One region of the Marichromatium sp. AB31 genome, then DNA from elsewhere that is predicted to be linked to it. Evidence: predicted binding sites of a transcription regulator. Region 1 holds the regulator's gene; the other holds the start of a gene.
The links. The regulator FliA, encoded in region 1, starts transcription of late flagellar genes. The targets are predictions, from matches to a motif close to GCTAAAGTTNNNNNNNNNNCNGCCGATA.

Region 1 (8,609 bases):
AACGTCTATGTGCTGTTGACCATCGGCGACGGGCTGGTGGCGCAGATCCCCTCGCTGATGCTCTCCTCGGCCACGGCGATCATCGTCACCCGCACCTCGACGGCGCAGGACATGGGGCAGCAGGTGTTCGGACAGATGTTCGAGAACCCGCGGGCACTGTTCGTCGCCGCCGCCGTGCTCGGCATCCTCGGCGCCATCCCGGGGATGCCGAATATGGTCTTCCTCGGGCTTGCGGCGATGATGGCCGGCGGCGGCTATCTGCTCAGTCGTCGCAGCGCCCAGCCGGCCGGCGCCGAGGAGGTCGACCAGCTCCCGCCCGGGGTGGAGATGCCGCCGGCGCCGGAGGAGCGCGAACTCTCCTGGGAGGATGTGCCGCCGGTCGACCTGGTCGCGCTCGAGGTCGGCTACCGGCTCATCCCGCTGGTCGATCGCGGCCAGAACGGGCAGCTGATGGGACGGATCAAGGGCATTCGGCGCAAGCTCTCGCAGGAGCTCGGATTTCTCATCCAGCCGGTGCACATCCGCGATAACCTCGAGCTCGGTCCCAACCACTACCGTATCTCGCTGCTCGGGGTCACCCAGGCCGAGGCCGAGGTCTTCCCCGATCGCGAGCTGGCGATCAACCCGGGACAGGTCTTCGGCACCGTCCCCGGCACCCCGACCAAGGACCCGACCTTCAACCTCGATGCGTTGTGGATCGATCCGAGCGATCGCGAGAACGCCCAGGGCGCGGGCTACACCGTGGTCGATGCCGCGACCGTGATCGCCACCCATCTCTCGCAGGTGTTTCGCGAGAATGCCCACCGACTGATCGGTCACGAAGAGGTCCAGCACCTGCTCGATCAGCTCGGCCGGCGCTCGCCCAAGCTGGTCGAGAACCTGCTCTCGAAGACGCTGTCGCTGAGCGCGATCCTCAAGGTGATGCAGAACCTGCTCGCCGAGCAGGTCTCGATCCGCGACATGCGCACCATCGCCGAGACCCTGGCGGAGCAGGCGCAGAAGAGTCAAGATCCCGGCGCTCTGACCGCGGCGGTGCGGGTCGCGCTGGCGCGCTCGATCGTCCAGGACCTGGTCGGGCCTGCGGGCGAGCTGCCGTTGATCGCCCTTGAGCCAACATTGGAGCAACTCTTGCATAAGTCGCTGCGAGGCAGTCAGGGCGAGACCGTCGGGCTCGAACCCGGACTGGCTGAGCGGGTTCAGCGTTCGGTGGCCGACGCGGCCAGACGCCAGGAGATGGAGGGGGCGCCAGCGGTGCTGGTGGTCGCCCCGGAGATCCGTACCTGGGTCGCGAGCTGGTTGCGCGGCGCCGTCAGCAGCCTGACGGTGCTGGCCTTCACCGAGATCCCGGACAACCGCAAGATCCGGGTGGTGGCCACCGTGGGGCAGGGCGACGCCGCTCCGGCAAAGGCATGATTGAGCGAGCAGGAGTACGACCATGAGTGTGAGGCGCTATACGGCACGGGACATGCGCGACGCGATGCGTCAGGTGCGCGAGCTGCAGGGACCGGATGCGGTGATCCTGTCGAGTCGTCGGGTCGATGGCATGCTGGAGGTGATCGCCGCGCTCGACGAGGGCGATCAGGCCGCCGCGCCGGCACCGACGGTACCGACCCGTGCGCCACGCCGCGAGCGCGCGAGCGCGCCCGAGGCGCGTGCTCCGCGCCCGGCGGTGCCGGCGACCGCGACCCTGCCCACCGACCCCGAGATCGCGGCCATGCGGCGTGAACTCTGCGACCTGCGCAGCCTGCTGGTGCAACACCAGAACGCCAGCGAGTCGGCGCGCTGGGCGGCGCGTCATCCGCTCGCCGCCGAACTGGTGACGCGCCTGACCGATTGTGGCTTCACCGAGAAGCTCGCGCGCAGTCTCGCCGGCGGGATCCTCGAGGAGACCTCGGTCGAGAGCGCCTGGTCGCGGCTGCGCGCGCGGCTCTCGGCGGCGATCCCGACGGCACAGTCGCCGGTGCTCGACCATGGGGGCATGCTGGCGCTGGTGGGGCCGACCGGGGTGGGCAAGACCACCACCCTGGCGCGGTTGGCGCTGCGCCAGATCCGGCGCATGGGACGCGACTCGGTCAGCCTGGTCTCACTTGACCGCCAGCGCATTGGCGCCTACAAGCAGTTGCAGGCGTTCGGGCAGATGGCCGGGGTCTCGGTGATGCTGCTCGAGAACGAGCATGAGCTGGCGGCGTTGTCGAGTCGCGCCGGTGATGGCAGACTGATTCTCATCGATACGGCCGGGCATGCCGCGCGTGATGCCGCCGAGCGTCGATTGTTTGCGCAGGTGCGCGAGCGCATCGAGCTCGAGACCTGGCTGGTAATTGCCGCTACCCATCAGTCGATGGTGCTCAGACAGGTGCTCGAGGCGTTCCAGTCGAGCGAACCCTCGGCCCTGGTGTTGACCAAGGTGGACGAGACGGAACAGCTCGGCGAGACCCTGTCCGTGTTGATGGAGCAGCGGCTCGGTTTGATTTTTTATAGCGATGGTCAACGCATGACCGAAGATTTCCACAAGGTCGATACACTCTATCTCACCCGCTTGGCGCTCCAGGAGCGGGCGCACGCCATGCGTGCGCCGGGCGGCGCCCGCGCCTCTCTCGATGGTCTGGCAATGAACGCGATGCCGGCGTCCACGCGGACGTCTGGTGAACAGGGCAGCATGGTTCTGGAGTCGGTCTTGCCCTTCAGGACGCCTGCCCATGCAACCGCCTAGCAATCGGCTCAGGAGTATCGCCGTCGCCAGCGGCAAGGGGGGCGTCGGCAAGACCAATGTCTCGGTCAATCTCGCCGTCGCGCTCGCGCGCATGGGACGGCGGGTGATGCTGTTCGACGCCGACCTCGGTCTGGCCAACGCCGATCTGCTGCTCGGACTGCGCCCGACCAAGACCCTGTACGATCTCGTCGAAGGGCGGGTCGAGGGACTCGAGGATGTGTTGGTGCAAGGCCCGCAGGGCATGCAGCTGGTGCCCTCGGCCTCGGGTATCGCCAGCATGGCCAATCTCAGCCCCGCCGAGCATGCCGGGCTGATCCGTGCCTTCAGCTCCTACCGTCAGCCGCTCGACGTGCTCATCGTCGATACCTCGGCCGGCGTCCAGGAGTCGGTCACCGCCTTCTGCAAGGCGGTTCAGGAAGTGATGGTGGTGGTCTGTGACGAGCCGGCATCGCTCACCGACGCCTATGCACTGATCAAGGTGCTGCACCAGGATCACGGCTTGCGTCGTTTCCGCATGGTCTGCAACATGTTGAGCTCGCCGGAGGCCGGTCGGCGTCTGGTGCGCAAGCTCTCGGCCGTCTGCGCCCAGTACCTGCCGGAGGTGATGCTCGAGGCCTCGGGTATCATCCCGCTCGACGACAACCTGCGTCGGGCCGTGCAGCGGCGCGGGCCTGTGGTCGACCTGTATCCGGGCAGTCCCTCGGGGCGCGCCTTCACCGAGTTGGCGACCCGGGTCGATCGTTGGCCCATCACCGAGACCGACCTGGGCGGGATCGGCTTTTTCGTCGAACGGATGTTGCAAAGTGCCTGATGGCCCCGAAACGTCCATTGCAGGGGTATCCTAGCCTGGCCGACCGGCCCGACGAGCTGGTTGCGGCCAATGTCGATCTGGTACAGCGTATCGCGCATCATCTGGCGGCGCGTCTACCGCCGTCGGTGCAGCTCGACGACCTGGTCCAGTCGGGCATGGTGGGGCTGATCGAGGCCGCGCGCCAGTTCCAGGCGGGACAGGGCGCGACCTTCGCGACCTATGCGACCATACGCATCCGTGGCGCGATGATCGATGAACTGCGCCGCGCGGACTGGACCCCGCGCTCGGTCCATCGCAACACCCGTCGCATCGCCGCAGCCATCCGTGAGGTGGAGACGCGCGAGGGGCGCACGGCGAGCGACGCCGAGGTCGCCGCCGAGCTTGAGATCGGGCTGGCGGACTATCATGCGATGCTGCAGGACAGTGCGAGCGCCAACGTCCTCGGCATCGAAGACCTGGGCGGCCCGGAGATGGAAGCCGATCGCTGGTTGGCGGGGACGGAGGATTCGCCCCCGGAGCAGCTCGCTCAGGCGCAGTTTCGCCTGGCACTGGCCCAGGCCCTGGGTGGCTTGCCGGAGCGCGAGCGCCTGGTCATGAACCTGTATTACAACGAGGCGTTGAACCTGCGCGAGATCGGCGCCGTGCTCGGCATCACCGAGTCGCGTGTCAGCCAGATCCGCAGTCAGGCCTTGCACCGCTTGCGCTCACGGTTGTCCGACTGGACCGGCGAGGGCAGTGAGTCGCTGTTGTGATCGATAAATCCGACAATTGACACTGGGAGTTCAGTGTGGACAAAGGCATGAAGATCCTCGTCGTGGACGATTTCTCCACGATGAGACGCATCATCAAGAACCTGCTGCGCGAGCTGGGGTTCAATAACACCATGGAGGCCGACGACGGCAGCACGGCCTTGCCGATGCTCAAGAGCGGTGGCTTCGATTTCCTCATCACCGACTGGAACATGCCCAACATGGAAGGCATCGAGCTGCTGCGCCAGGTCCGCGCCGACCCTGAGCTCAAGGAGCTGCCGGTGCTGATGGTGACGGCCGAGGCCAAGCGCGAGCAGATCGTCGAGGCGGCCCAGGCTGGCGTCAACGGCTATATCGTCAAGCCCTTCACCGCCGAGACACTGAAGGAAAAGATCGATAAGATCTTCGAGCGGGTCGCAGGCTAGGGTCGGGCTGAAGCGACTGTCTCGCGCTGCGCCGGCCGTCGCCTCATCGTTCGCCCCTGGCGCTGACACATGGACTCAGCCCACTCCGGCACGTGCCTCCATGGCCGGCCCAGCCATGTCACGGGTAGCCTTTTCGTTCGGCCTGGGAACAATCGATGGACAATGACGAAACACGTTTGACCGCACAGCTTGCACTTGCGCAGGAGCTGGTCGAACACCTCCAAAACGGCGATGAGGAAGGCGCGCGTCTGGTCATCCAGCAGTTGCGCTTCCCCTACGAGCGTGAGCTGTTCGAGGAGCTCGGCAAGCTGACCCGCGAGCTGCACGAAGCGCTGCAGAGCTTCCGCGGCGACTCGCGTCTGGTCGAGATCACCCAGGACGAGATCCCGGACGCCAAGGAGCGGCTCTCCTATGTCGTCACCATGACCGAGCAGGCCACGCACCGCACCCTCAATGCGGTCGACGAGGGCTTGCCGATCGCCGAGCGGGTACATGACAGCGCGGTGCGGCTCTCCGAGCGTTGGGGGCGGTTCCGGCGCCGCGAGCTCTCGCTCGATGAGTTCCGCGAGTTCGCGCGCGAGCTCGACGCCTTCTTCTCCGCCACCGGTCAGGAGACCGAGCGGCTGCGCTCGCTGATGTCCGAGGTCATGATGGCCCAGGACTTCCAGGACCTTACCGGCCAGATCATCGGGCGGGTCATCCGTCTGGTTCAGGACGTCGAGGAGAACCTAGTCGGCTTGATTCGACTCTCCAGCGGACGCATGGAAGGGGCTGTCGCCAAGCCCGTCGAGCCGACCGTCGAGAAGGCCGAGGAACCCGCCCGGGGTGGTGTCGGGCCGGCGGTGCCCAACACCAGCGACGATCTCGGGGATGTCGTTTCGGGTCAGGACGACGTCGATGCCCTGCTGTCCAGTCTCGGCTTCTAGTTGCCCGAGCCCATCGAGTTCAGAGGATAAGGTGAATGCCAATCGACCCGAATGACGAAATTCTTCAGGATTTCCTGGTCGAGGCCGGCGAGCTGCTCGAAGGCTTGAACGAGCAACTGATCGATCTGGAGCAGGATCCGGCGAACCGCGACCTGCTCAATTCGGTCTTCCGCAGTTTTCATACCATCAAGGGTGGCGCGGGCTTTCTCAACCTCAATGCGCTGGTCTCGGTCTGTCATCATGCCGAGGACGTGTTCAATCTGCTGCGCAACGGCGAGCGTCATGTCGATGCGCAGTTGATGGATACGGTGCTGCGGGTGCTCGACGTCGTCAACGTCATGTTCGGCGACCTGCAATCGGGCAAGGAGCCCGAGCCCGCCGCGCCCGAACTGATCGCCGAACTCGAGCAGCTGGCCTCGCCTGCGGCGGCGGCCCCCGAGCCGCCCCCGGCTCCCGTCGAGCCGGTGCCTGCCGAGCCCGAGGCGGCGCCTGAGCCGCCCTCCGAGTCCGTGGCGGCGGGTGCCGAGCCCGCGGATGAAATCACCGAGCAGGAGTTCGAGGCGTTGCTCGATGCGCTCAGCGGTCAGCCCCAGTCCGGTGCTGCGCCCGCCGAGTCTGTGCCCCCGGAGCCGACCGCGTCGACTTCCGCCGAGGTCTCGGCTGCGGGCGGGCCGCCAGTCGAGGAAGAGCCCGCCGGCGAGGATACCGACCTCATCACCGACGAGGAGTTCGAGAACCTGCTCGATCAGCTCCACGGCAAGGGCGCCTTCACTGCGGCGCCCGCGCCGAAGGCGGCGGCCGAGAGCGCGCCTTCCTCACCCCCGCCGGCGCCACAGCCGAGCACCGCGCCCGCCCCCGCCAAGCCGGCGCCGAAGCCCGAGGGCGAGAGCAGTGCTGCGGCGGCTGCGGCGCGTGCCGTCAAACAGGCTGCCACTCCGACCGAGACCTCGGTGCGGGTCGATACCAACCGACTCGACGAGATCATGAATCTGGTCGGCGAGTTGGTGCTGGTGCGTAACCGGTTGAGCATGCTGCGCTCGCAGACCGAGGACGACGAGGTTTCCAAGGCGATCAACTCGCTCGCCCTGGTCACCGCTGATCTGCAGTCGGCGGTGATGAAGACGCGGATGCAGCCGATCAAGAAGGTCTTCAGTCGCTTCCCGCGTGTGGTCCGCGATCTCTCGCGCTCGCTCGGCAAGGAGATCGACTTCCAGACCTATGGCGAGGAGACCGATCTCGACAAGAACCTTGTCGAGGCCCTGGCCGATCCGCTGGTGCACTTGATCCGCAACGCCGTCGATCATGGCATCGAGATGCCCGACGTGCGCGAGGCCGCCGGCAAGTCGCGGCGCGGGCGGGTGATCCTGGGTGCGGCGCAGGAGGGCGATCACATCGCCCTGACCATCGAGGACGATGGCCGCGGCATGGATCCCCAGGCGCTGCGCCTGAAGGCGGTGGAGAAGGGGCTGCTCGAGCCGTCGATGGCCGAGCGGCTGTCCGATCGCGATGCCTTCAACCTCATCTTCATGGCAGGCTTTTCCACCAAGGAAGAGATCTCCGACGTCTCCGGGCGCGGGGTCGGGATGGATGTGGTCAAGACCCGCATCGCCCAGCTCAACGGTTCCGTCGAGATCGACTCCGAGCTTGGCCGGGGCACCCTGCTGCAGGTCAAGCTGCCGCTCACCCTCGCGATCCTGCCGGCGTTGATGGTGATCCTCGACGGGCGGCGTTTCGCCATTCCGCTCGCCTCGGTCTCCGAGATCCTCGACCTCGACCTCTCGCGCAGCCGCTTCGTCGACGAGCAGGAGGCGATCGTGGTGCGCAGCCATGCCTTGCCGATCTATCACATCGGTCGCTGGGTCCGCCCCGGTCGGGACGAGGGACCACGAGGCGAGGCCCATGTCGTGGTGGTCCAGGTCGGACAGCGCAAGGTCGGCCTGGTGGTCGACGGCCTGGTGGGGCAGGAAGAGGTGGTGATCAAGCCGCTCGGTCTCGGGTTGCGTCATGTCTCCGGGCTCGCCGGGGCCACGATTACCGGTGATGGTGGTATCGCACTGATCCTCGATGTCCCCGAGCTGCTCAAGGTCATGGGGCGCTCGGAGTTCGGCGGTCGCCGGGAAACGGTCGCCGAACTGGCCACAGGGAGCTGATCCGTGCCGCTCAAGGTTGTCGTTGTCGATGATTCCGCCTTCTTTCGACGTCGTATCGTCGAGATCCTGAATGCCGATATCGGCATCGAGGTGGTCGGTACCGCCGGTGATGGTCGTGAGGCCATCGAGGTGGTCAAGCGCCTCAAGCCCGATGTGGTGACCATGGATATCGAGATGCCGGTGATGGACGGCATCACCGCGGTACGACGGATCATGGCCGAGTCGCCTCGTCCGATCCTGATGTTCTCGACTCTCACCACGGATGGCGCGACCGCCACGCTCGATGCCCTGGACGCAGGCGCGATGGACTTCCTGCCCAAGCGCTTCAGCGAGATGGCCAAGGACGAGGACAGCGCCAAGATGCTGCTGCGTCGTCGGGTGCGCGCGCTGGCCCGGGGACGTGGCCCCGCGCTGACTGCGGCTCGTGCCCCGGCGCGCGCCGAGGCGCGTCATGTGCCAGCCTCCCCCGCATCCTCGGCGCCGGCTCAGTCGCCGACCCCGGCCCCGCCGCCCCGCTCATCGAGTGTGCGCGGCGAGTCGTTACGCTCGTTGCGGGCGTTGCTGATCGGCACCTCGACCGGTGGGCCGGTGGCGCTGCAAGAGGTGCTCAAGGCGCTGCCGAGCCAGTTCCCGCTGCCGATCGTGGTGGTCCAGCACATGCCGGCGAGCTTCACCTCGGCCTTTGCCGAGCGCCTCAACAACCTCTGCCAGATCGAGGTGCGCGAGGCGGCCAATGGGGATGCACTCAAACCGGGGGTGGCGCTACTCGCGCCCGGCGGCATGCAGCTGGTGCTCGAGGGCGGATCGCAGCCACGGGTGCGGATCGTCGACAGCCCGC
Region 2 (8,609 bases), on a different contig from region 1:
CGCCTACATGGGCATGTTCAAGGCCATGACCCTGGCCACCGCCGGGCTGCGTCGTCCGGGCTCGGCGGCGCTCGATCTCGCCTATGTCGCCGCCGGACGCACCGACGGTTTCTGGGAGCTCGGCCTGTCCGAGTGGGACTGCGCTGCCGGCGCCCTGCTGGTGCAGGAGGCGGGCGGTACGGTCAGCGACCTCGGCGGTGGCAATCGCTTCCTCGAGACCGGCAATCTGGTCGCCGGTAACGTCAAGGTCCACAAGGCGATCCTCGAGACCGTCGCGCCCTTCCGCTCCGAGCAGCTCCAGGCCTGATCCCGACCGGCCCGCGCGGCGGGTCCGGTCGCCCTCCATCGAAACGCCCCTCGACTGTGCCAGATCAACCGGGACGCTCGGCGTCGCGGCTATGATCGGTGCACGGGGGTGTGTCGTGGTGTCCCCGAAACCGCTTCGCACCCCATCCCCGCGCCGCCGATCCGAGTGCGGCGCACCGGCCTGGGAGGAGTGCCCGCGATGCCGTGCAATCGCGACCCCGTCGCCCCCGAGGGCATGCTGGCGATCACCGGTGCAGGTGGTCACGGCGCCCTCACCACTGCCCAGATCCTGCTTGCCGCGCTCGGTCGCGCCGGTGTCCACGGGTTGCTGACGCGCGCCGCCGGTCCGCAGATCCGCGGCGGCGAGTCGGCCGCCACCCTCCGCTTCGCCTCGCGCCCGGTCGCCTGCATGGCCGATCGGCTCGACTTGTTGCTCGGGCTCGACTGGGCCAATGTCGAGCGCTTCGTCGACGAGCTGCCGGTCGACGCCGACACCCTCATCCTCCAGGACGTCGCCAGCGCGCCGCCGCCGCCCTGTCTGACCGGGTGCGGCGCACGGGTGCGGGCGCTGCCGCTCGCCGCGCGCGCCGCCGAGATCCCCGGGGGGCGCGCCAACATGGTCGCCCTGGGCGCGCTCGGCGGCTGGCTGGGGTTGTCTCATGCGGCGCTGAGCGCGGCCAGCGAACGGGTGCTGGCGAGCAAGGACGCCGCCACCCGCGCTGCGGCCATCGCCTGTCTGGAAGCGGGGCTGGGGCTGGTGGAGCAGGGTGGGTGTAGGCCCGTTGGCGACGCTGCCGGGCTGTGGAACCTCAGCGGTAACGAGGCCGCCGGTCTCGGCGCGCTGCGCGCCGGGGTGCGCTTCGTCGCCGCCTACCCGATCACCCCGGCGACCGAGCTGCTCGAATGGCTGGCGCCGCGGTTGCCGCAACGCGACGGTCAGCTGCTCCAGGCCGAGGACGAACTGGCGGCGGTGAACATGGTCATCGGCGCGTCCTTCGGCGGGGTGGCGGCGCTGACCGCCACCTCCGGCCCCGGACTGAGCCTGATGGTCGAGGGGCTGGGACTGGCGGTGGCCAGCGAGACCCCGCTGGTGGTGGTCGACGTGCAGCGCGGCGGTCCCTCGACCGGGATTCCCACCAAGACCGAGCAGTCCGATCTCGGTCTGGCGCTCTACGGGCTCCACGGCGATGCCCCGCACCTGGTGCTCGCGCCCCTCGGTATCGCCGATTGTTGCTTCACCCTGGAATGGGCGGTGGGGCTCGCCGAACACCTGCAGACGGTGGCCATCGTGCTCTCCGACCAGGCGCTCGGCCAGTCGCGCGCCATCGTCGATCCGCCGCCACGGGCCCCGCTGCTGCCGCCCCGACTGGTGCCCGACGGGCCCCTCGATGCGCCCTTCCAGCGTTATGCACCGAGCGTCGACGGACGCTCGCCGATGCCCGCACCCGGCCGGTCGGGCTGCCGCTATGTCGCCGAGGGACTGGAGCACGACGCCTCGGGGACGCCCTCGAGCCTGGCCGCCGATCATCGCCAGCAGCTCGACAAGCGCGCGCGCAAGCTCGACGGTCTCGATCCGGGGCCCGATTGGGCCGAGATCCGTGGTCGGGGTACGCGTTGTCTCGTCACCTGGGGGAGCAGCGCCGGGGCGGTGTTCGAGGCCGCCGCGCGGCTCACCGCAGCGGGGCATCCGACCCGGGTGATCGCGCTGCGGCTGATCGCCCCGCTGGCGCGCGCTGCGCTGCGCGAGGCGCTCGATGGCGCGGCGTGGATATGGGTGGTCGAACTCAATCAGGACGGCCAGCTGTTTGCCCATCTCCATGCCCAGCGGGTGCTGCCGCCACAGGCGCGCGCGCTGGCCCGGCCCGGCCCCCTGGCGTGGCGACCGGGCGAGATCGTCGCCGCGGTGCTGGATGCGGAGGAGACCGATGACTGAGTCGCAATCACCGACCACCTCGACCCTGCGTGCCCGTGACTACAAGTCCGGGGTGACACCGGTGTGGTGTCCGGGCTGCGGACATCACGGCGTGCTCGCGGCGCTGACCCGGGCGCTGGCCCATCTCGAGTTGCCGCGCGAGCGCCTGGCGCTGATCTCCGGCATCGGTTGCTCCTCGCGGCTGCCGGCCTATGTCGCCGCCTACGGCTTCCACGGCGTGCACGGTCGCGCCCTGGCGCTCGCCGGCGGTCTCAAGGCGGCGCGCCCCGAACTCACCGTGCTGGTGCTCGGGGGCGACGGCGACGGTTTCTCGATCGGCGGCAATCACTTCCTGCATGCCTGTCGGCGCAACCAGGACCTCACCTATGTGGTGATGGACAACGAGGTCTACGGCATGACCAAGGGACAGGCCTCGCCGACCACCGCGCCCGACTGGCAGCAGGCCAAGCTCACGCCGCACGGCACCGGGATGCCGCGCTTCCTGCCCACCGCGATCGCTCTGGCCGCCGGCGCCGGATTCATCGCCCGGGGCTTCTCCGGCGATCCCGCGGGCTTGAGCCGGTTGCTGGTCGAGGCGATCGAGTATCCCGGATTCGCCCTGGTGCACGTGCTCACCCCCTGTCCCACCTTCAGGCCCGAGCATCGCGACTGGAAGGGGCGGGTGCATGTCGATGACACGGGGCCGAGCACCGATCCGGTGGCGGCGGCGCGCCGGATCCAGGCCGATGACGGCAAGACCCTGGGGCTGCTGTTTCGCCGCGCCCTCACGCCCTGGCGGGCCGAGCAGGCTCCCGCGTGCACGCTCGAAGAGATCGAGTCGGGGCTGCTGGCATGAGCGCGGGCCCGGGGTCGGTGGATTCTCTCGCGGCGCTGCTCGCCCACGCGTTCGAACTCGAACACGCCAGCCACGAGCGCTATACCGAACTCGCCGCCGGGATGGCGCTGCACCACAATGCGCCCGCGGCGGCTGCGTTCGATCGACTGGCCGGGCTCAGCGAGGCCACCGTGGCCCGGGTCGAGCACCGCGCGCGTGGGCTGTGTCTGCCGCGCATCGCGCCCTGGGACTTCGCTTGGTGTGGTGACGGTGCGCCGGCGCCCGATGTCGGCGGGGAGGGCGTCGACTATCTGATGAGCGTGGCCGAGGTGCTGGAGCTGGGCATGCGCGATGCCCGGTGTCGTCGTGACTTCTATGCCGGGTTGGTCGATCAGGCGGCGCCCGAGGTTCGCGAACTCGCCGTGTTACTGGCCGCCGCGAGCCGCGCTCAGTTCGAGCGGCTCGCGGCGTGGCGCGCGGCCTGTGCCTCGGGGGCGCGACTCGATGACTGGGATCCGCCCAACCTGCCCGAGTAGTCCTCAGTCATCGCTGTCGGTGCGCCGTGGCGCGAAGGCGTCGAGCAGTCGGCTCATGTGCGAGCGGAAGTCGTCCTGCTGCTGCTTCTCGGCGCTGACGAAGCGCTCATCCTGCTCGACCAGGCCCTGCATCAGCTCGGCACCGCTGGCGCGGGCGTCCTCGAGGAAGCCGAGCGCAGGCTGCGAGAAGCGCTCCTGCATCTGATCCATCAGCTGACCGATCCGACGACCGGGGCGCTCGCTCTGCGAGTCGTTGCCGAGTTGCTGGGTCTCCTGATAGCGCTGGGCCTGAGCGACCGAGTAGCTGGTACTCGAACTCATGTTCAGCTCCATGCGCGAGAGCTGCCCGGCGTCGAACGAGAGACTGCCGGCCTGGGAAAAGGCCGCCTGCACGTCGCCCTGGAAGAAGCTGTTGGCCAGCTCGCTGGTGTCCTGTACCAGGTTGCGGATGGCGTCGAGCTCTTCGGTGTCGAGATCACCCTTGACGCTGAAGCTGTAGTTGCTGGAGGCGCTGCGCGAGACGTCGAACTGCGCCACCTGATTGCCCTCGCTGTCGCGTGCGAGTGCTGCAGTGGCGCTGTAGTCGAGCTGCTGGCCGAAGTCGATACGCACGCTGTCGCCGTCGCGGGTGCGCACCTCGAGCGAGAAGGACTCGGCGTGCTGGAAGCGCTCGGCGACGCCGATGGCGGTAGTGGCGCTGCTCGCCGTGCTCTGGCCGCCGGGGGCCAGGCCGTCGAGCGCGGCGAAGGTCAGTTGCTCGGTCTCGTCGAGCTGTTCGGCGACCTTGCCCTGGAGCATGTCGAGGTTGGAGAGGATCTCGCGCGCCTCCTCGAAGCCCTTGCGTGCGCCCTCGACGGCCTGCTGATAGAGCTGTTCGACCTCGGCCTCGGAGCGGCCACGGGCGCGGGCGCTCTCCAGCCCGGTGGCCACCGCATCGGCGATGCGGTTGGCGACCTTCTCCGGGGTGAAGTTCTCGGCGTCGAGCTTGCGCACGGCATTGGCGTCCATGCCGGGGATGTGCGCGGCGAGTCGCTCGAGCACCTGCTGCTGTGGCGCCGCTGCGCTGCCGTCGCGGGTCGCTGTCGTCGGCGAGCCCGATGCGCCGGCACCCGAGCGCAGGGTCGTGAGCGATTGGAGCTGCGAGACGGATGAGTGGAGCGAGATCATCTCTGGGCCTCCGGGGCGAGTCTGTTCCATCCCTGAGTAACGGCCGCGGCAAGAGGTTCTTGAATCTTAGCTATCAGCGATCAGCCTCCAGCTGCCAGTCATGGCTGCCAGCCTTCGGCGCTGGCAGCTGGTCGCTGGTGGCTGAACCACCAACGGCGAGTCTCCAGCTCTCGGCCTTAGTCATGGGCGCTAGCCTTCCCTGGCGGCTGGCGGCTGGCGGCTGGCGGCTGGCGGCTGGCGGCTGGCGGCTCAGATATGGAAACGCCCGAGCAGGGTCTGGAGTTCGAGGGCGAGCGCGGCCAGGGCCTCGCTGGCGTGGGCGATCTGGCCGGAGGTGGTGGCGGCGTGCGCGGTGCCGTCGTTGATGTTGGAGACGCTGCGGTTGACCTCCTCGGCGACCGCGGACTGCTCCTCGGCAGCGCTGGCGATCTGGGCATTCATGTCGGTGATGGTGCTGATCGACTGGGTGATGGTCTGAAAGGACCCGGCGGCGTGCGTGGTCTGGGCGACGCCTTCGCCGGCCTTGGCGCGACCGCGCTCCATTGCCTCGACCGCGCCGAGCGCGCCGCCCTGCAATCGTTCGATCATCTCCTGCACCTCGGTGGTCGAGGCCTGGGTGCGACTGGCAAGGTTGCGCACCTCGTCGGCGACCACCGCGAAGCCGCGCCCGTGCTCACCGGCGCGTGCCGCCTCGATCGCGGCGTTGAGCGCGAGCAGATTGGTCTGGTCGGCGATGGCGCGGATCACGTCGAGCACCTTGCCGATCTCCTCGCTGTCGGCGGCGAGGCGCGAGATCGCCTCGGCCGCGCTCTCGACCTCGAGGGCCAGCGCATCGATGGTGGTGTTGGCCTCGCCGACCACGGCGCTGCCGGCCTCGGCCTCGTTGTCGGTGTTCTGAGCCGCCTGCGCGGCCTCGGCGGCGTTGCGTGCGACCTCGGCCACGGTCGAGGCCATCTCGTGCATCGCGGTGGCGACCTGCTCGACCTCGCGCTGTTGCTGGGCGACGTGTTCGCGGCTCTCGGTGCTGGTCCCGGAGAGCTGCTCGGCGGCGGCCGAGAGTTGGCTGGCGGCGCCGGCGACCTGGCTGACCAGCGTGTGAATGCGCGCGATGAAGGCATTGAAGGCGTGCGAGAGATCGGCGATCTCGTCGTTGCCGTGGACCTCGAGACGCTGGGTCAGGTCGCCCTCGCCCTCGGCGATGTCACGCAGTCGCGCGGTGGTGGCGCGCACCGGTCGGACCACCAGGCGGGTGAGCAGCACGCCGAGCAGGGCCGCGAGCACCAGTGCGACGCTGGCCGCGCCCAGCATGCTCCAGCGTGCCAGCTGGCTGGTCTCTGCGGAGATGGCGATGCTCTCCTGCTGCTGGGCCTGGAGCGATTCCTCGAGCACCCCGAACAGATGGCGCAGGGTCTGCAGGTAGGCGAGGGTCTCGTTGCGATAGATGCGCAGCGCCTGATCGTGATCGCCGCGCTGTAGTGCGGTGTTGATCCGCTTGGCCGACTCGTGGACGGCGCGATGCGGGACCGCGATGGTGTCGAAGGCGGCGCGGAACGCTTCGGGGTAGCGCGCATAGCCCGGGTCGTTGCGCAGGCTGTCGTACCACTTGCCGAAGTCACACCGGTGCGGGTCGAGTTCGCCGGTGAAGGGTTGGTCGAGCAGCAGACTGAGCCCGAGATCGTTGACCCAGGCCAGGTGGTCGATCTCCTTGACCAGCTGGAAGTTGGATTGCTCGAAGCTCTTGATCAGCGCCTGCTGGACCTTGTCGGTGCGTTGCAGTCCACTCCAGCCGATCAGCGCGATCAGCAGCATGAAGACGAGTATGACGGTGAGGGCCAGGCCGATCTTGCGGCCGAGGCTGAGATGGATGCGGGACATGTTGGCTCGGTTGTTCTTGACTGTGCGTGTGGACCGGGGCGGTCCTGGTCGTTGTCTTGCCGAGCGGCGATGCGGGCGGGGTCGGACGTGATGAGTGCGGGCGCCCGGATGGGCGGGCCACGTCAAGACCGGGCGTGATCCGTGCGCTCGGGCGATTGGATCCTCGGGCGAGCGATCCCTGCTTCGCGAACTCCTTCAGACCATGCGCCCGGGGCGATTGCCACGCGATTGTAACCTGATCGTCACCGGGTGTCCGGGGTTCAGGTCACGGAAACCCGGTGACTTTTGTACGCCGGGTGTCCGTGTTGCCGGCGAAGGTCGAGGCGGCCGTGGGGCGGTTCGGGCCGCGCGACGACGGGCCGATCAGGCCTGGGGTTCGGCGCCGCCCTGCGGGCTGGGTTCGCCGTCGCCGAGCAGTGCCCAGAATAGCACCGCGACCCAGCCGACGAGGGTCCAGCCGAAGAGCACATTGATGAGAGTGATGCGCAGACGTCTGGTCAGTCCGCGGTCATGGGCGATCAGCCCGGGCAGCACATAGAGGGTGAGGAAGACCGCGGAGAGGAAGAGACCGCTGACGTCGATCGGGTAGAGCGCGTTGATCCCGACCAGCACGACCAGCCAGCCGAGCAGCAGCGCGGTGACGCTGAGACGCAGCCCGAGCGCCTGGGCGAGCCGCATCGGTGCGGACGAGGCGATGCGGTCGATGGTGTCGCGCCAGTCGGTGCGGGTCTCCGGGGTGGGGTGTTCCTGGGCCATGCTCGATGTCTCCAAAGTGCGAGAAGGGGGCAGCATAGTCCAGAACCCGGGCGAGTCGGAAGCGAGCCGGCGGGTCAGCCGGGCAGGGGCGGGGCGGCGTGCGCTCGGTAGCGGCTGGGGGCGACCCCATAGCGCGCCTGGAAGCGGCGCGAGAAGTGGCTCGGGCTCTGGAAGCCGACCTCGTAGGCGACGCGGGTGACGGCCATCCCTAGGTCGAGCAGCTCGGCGGCACGGCGCAGCCGACGCTCGAGCAGATAGGCGTTGGGGGTGCAGCCGAGCAGGGCGGCGAAGCGGGCATAGAATCGGGTGCGCGACATGCAGCTCAGTCGGCACAGCCGCTCGATGTCGAGCGGCTGGGCGAGATGACGCTCGATATGGTCGAGCACCGCGCTGAAGGGGTCGTGATCGGGCTCGGCGGCGGCGCAGGCGAGCAGGAACTCGCGCCCCTGCTGGCGCAACAGCCGGCCCAACAGCTCGTCGACGCCGTGATCGAGTACCAGGTCGTTGTCGGCGTCGGCCTGGAGAAAGCTCCCGGCGATGCGTTCGAGCAGGCGCTGGGTGGCCTCCGAGTGATGGCCGTGCCAGCTGTGCCGAGACACCGTCTGCCAGCTCCCGCGCCCGCGCGGCAGCGGCGCGTGGCGATCGAGCCGGTCGCACAGTCGGCGCAGTCGCTCGCGCTCGACGGCGATGGTCAGGCAGCGCGTCGGTCGTTGCAGCGTCGCCTCGGGGAAGTCGATCAGCACCTGCTCGCCGGGGGCGAGCACATAGGACTGGTGCGGCAGGAAGTCGTGCGCCGGGTGCGGGCCGTGCATCCGCTTGCGGCCCTGGGTCATCGCGCAGTAGAGCAGCTCCTCGGCGCGCAGCGGCACGTCGCGGGCCGGGGCGAAAGTGTCGTAGATCGACAGCTCGGCCGCGTGACGCGCGAACAGCGTGCGGTTCTCGATCAGGTCCACCGGCGGTTGCGATGGCAAGGCGGTGTTCAACGACATCGGTACGCTTGGCGACATGCTGTTCCCTCCGTGGTCCCCGGGCCTGGACTGTCAGGCCAGTCTTGGGGACTGCGGGGCAAGTATTCGATGGTCATGCCCCGTTAACGTCCTGTTGCCGGCACGGCGCGTGTCTTGCCGCCCAAGCGATGACGACAACAGGAGGATCTGAGCCATGATCTATGCCAACCCTGGTGATCCCGGCGCCGTGGTGCGCTTCGCCGAGCGCTATGAGA

Region 2: EBL84_RS05575 (DUF5610 domain-containing protein) is a predicted target of FliA. The motif match lies at 4,794-4,821, and genes of this name have one in related genera.

The regions. Positions count from the first base shown of each region.
Region 1 is NZ_RHFI01000012.1:65,811-74,419, reverse strand. It holds gene flhA (flagellar biosynthesis protein FlhA) at 1-1,413, shown strand, start outside; gene flhF (flagellar biosynthesis protein FlhF) at 1,436-2,710, shown strand; gene EBL84_RS10700 (MinD/ParA family protein) at 2,697-3,521, shown strand; gene EBL84_RS10695 (RNA polymerase sigma factor FliA) at 3,518-4,273, shown strand; gene cheY (chemotaxis response regulator CheY) at 4,321-4,695, shown strand; gene EBL84_RS10685 (protein phosphatase CheZ) at 4,851-5,621, shown strand; gene EBL84_RS10680 (chemotaxis protein CheA) at 5,657-7,771, shown strand; gene EBL84_RS10675 (chemotaxis response regulator protein-glutamate methylesterase) at 7,775-8,609, shown strand, end outside.
Region 2 is NZ_RHFI01000005.1:7,795-16,403, reverse strand. It holds gene EBL84_RS05595 (inositol monophosphatase family protein) at 1-307, shown strand, start outside; gene EBL84_RS05590 (2-oxoacid:acceptor oxidoreductase family protein) at 506-2,239, shown strand; gene EBL84_RS05585 (2-oxoacid:ferredoxin oxidoreductase subunit beta) at 2,232-3,074, shown strand; gene EBL84_RS05580 (rubrerythrin) at 3,071-3,589, shown strand; gene EBL84_RS05575 (DUF5610 domain-containing protein) at 3,593-4,756, opposite strand; gene EBL84_RS05570 (methyl-accepting chemotaxis protein) at 5,006-6,631, opposite strand; gene EBL84_RS05565 (superinfection immunity protein) at 6,995-7,387, opposite strand; gene EBL84_RS05560 (AraC family transcriptional regulator) at 7,462-8,394, opposite strand; gene EBL84_RS05555 (aldehyde dehydrogenase family protein) at 8,549-8,609, shown strand, end outside.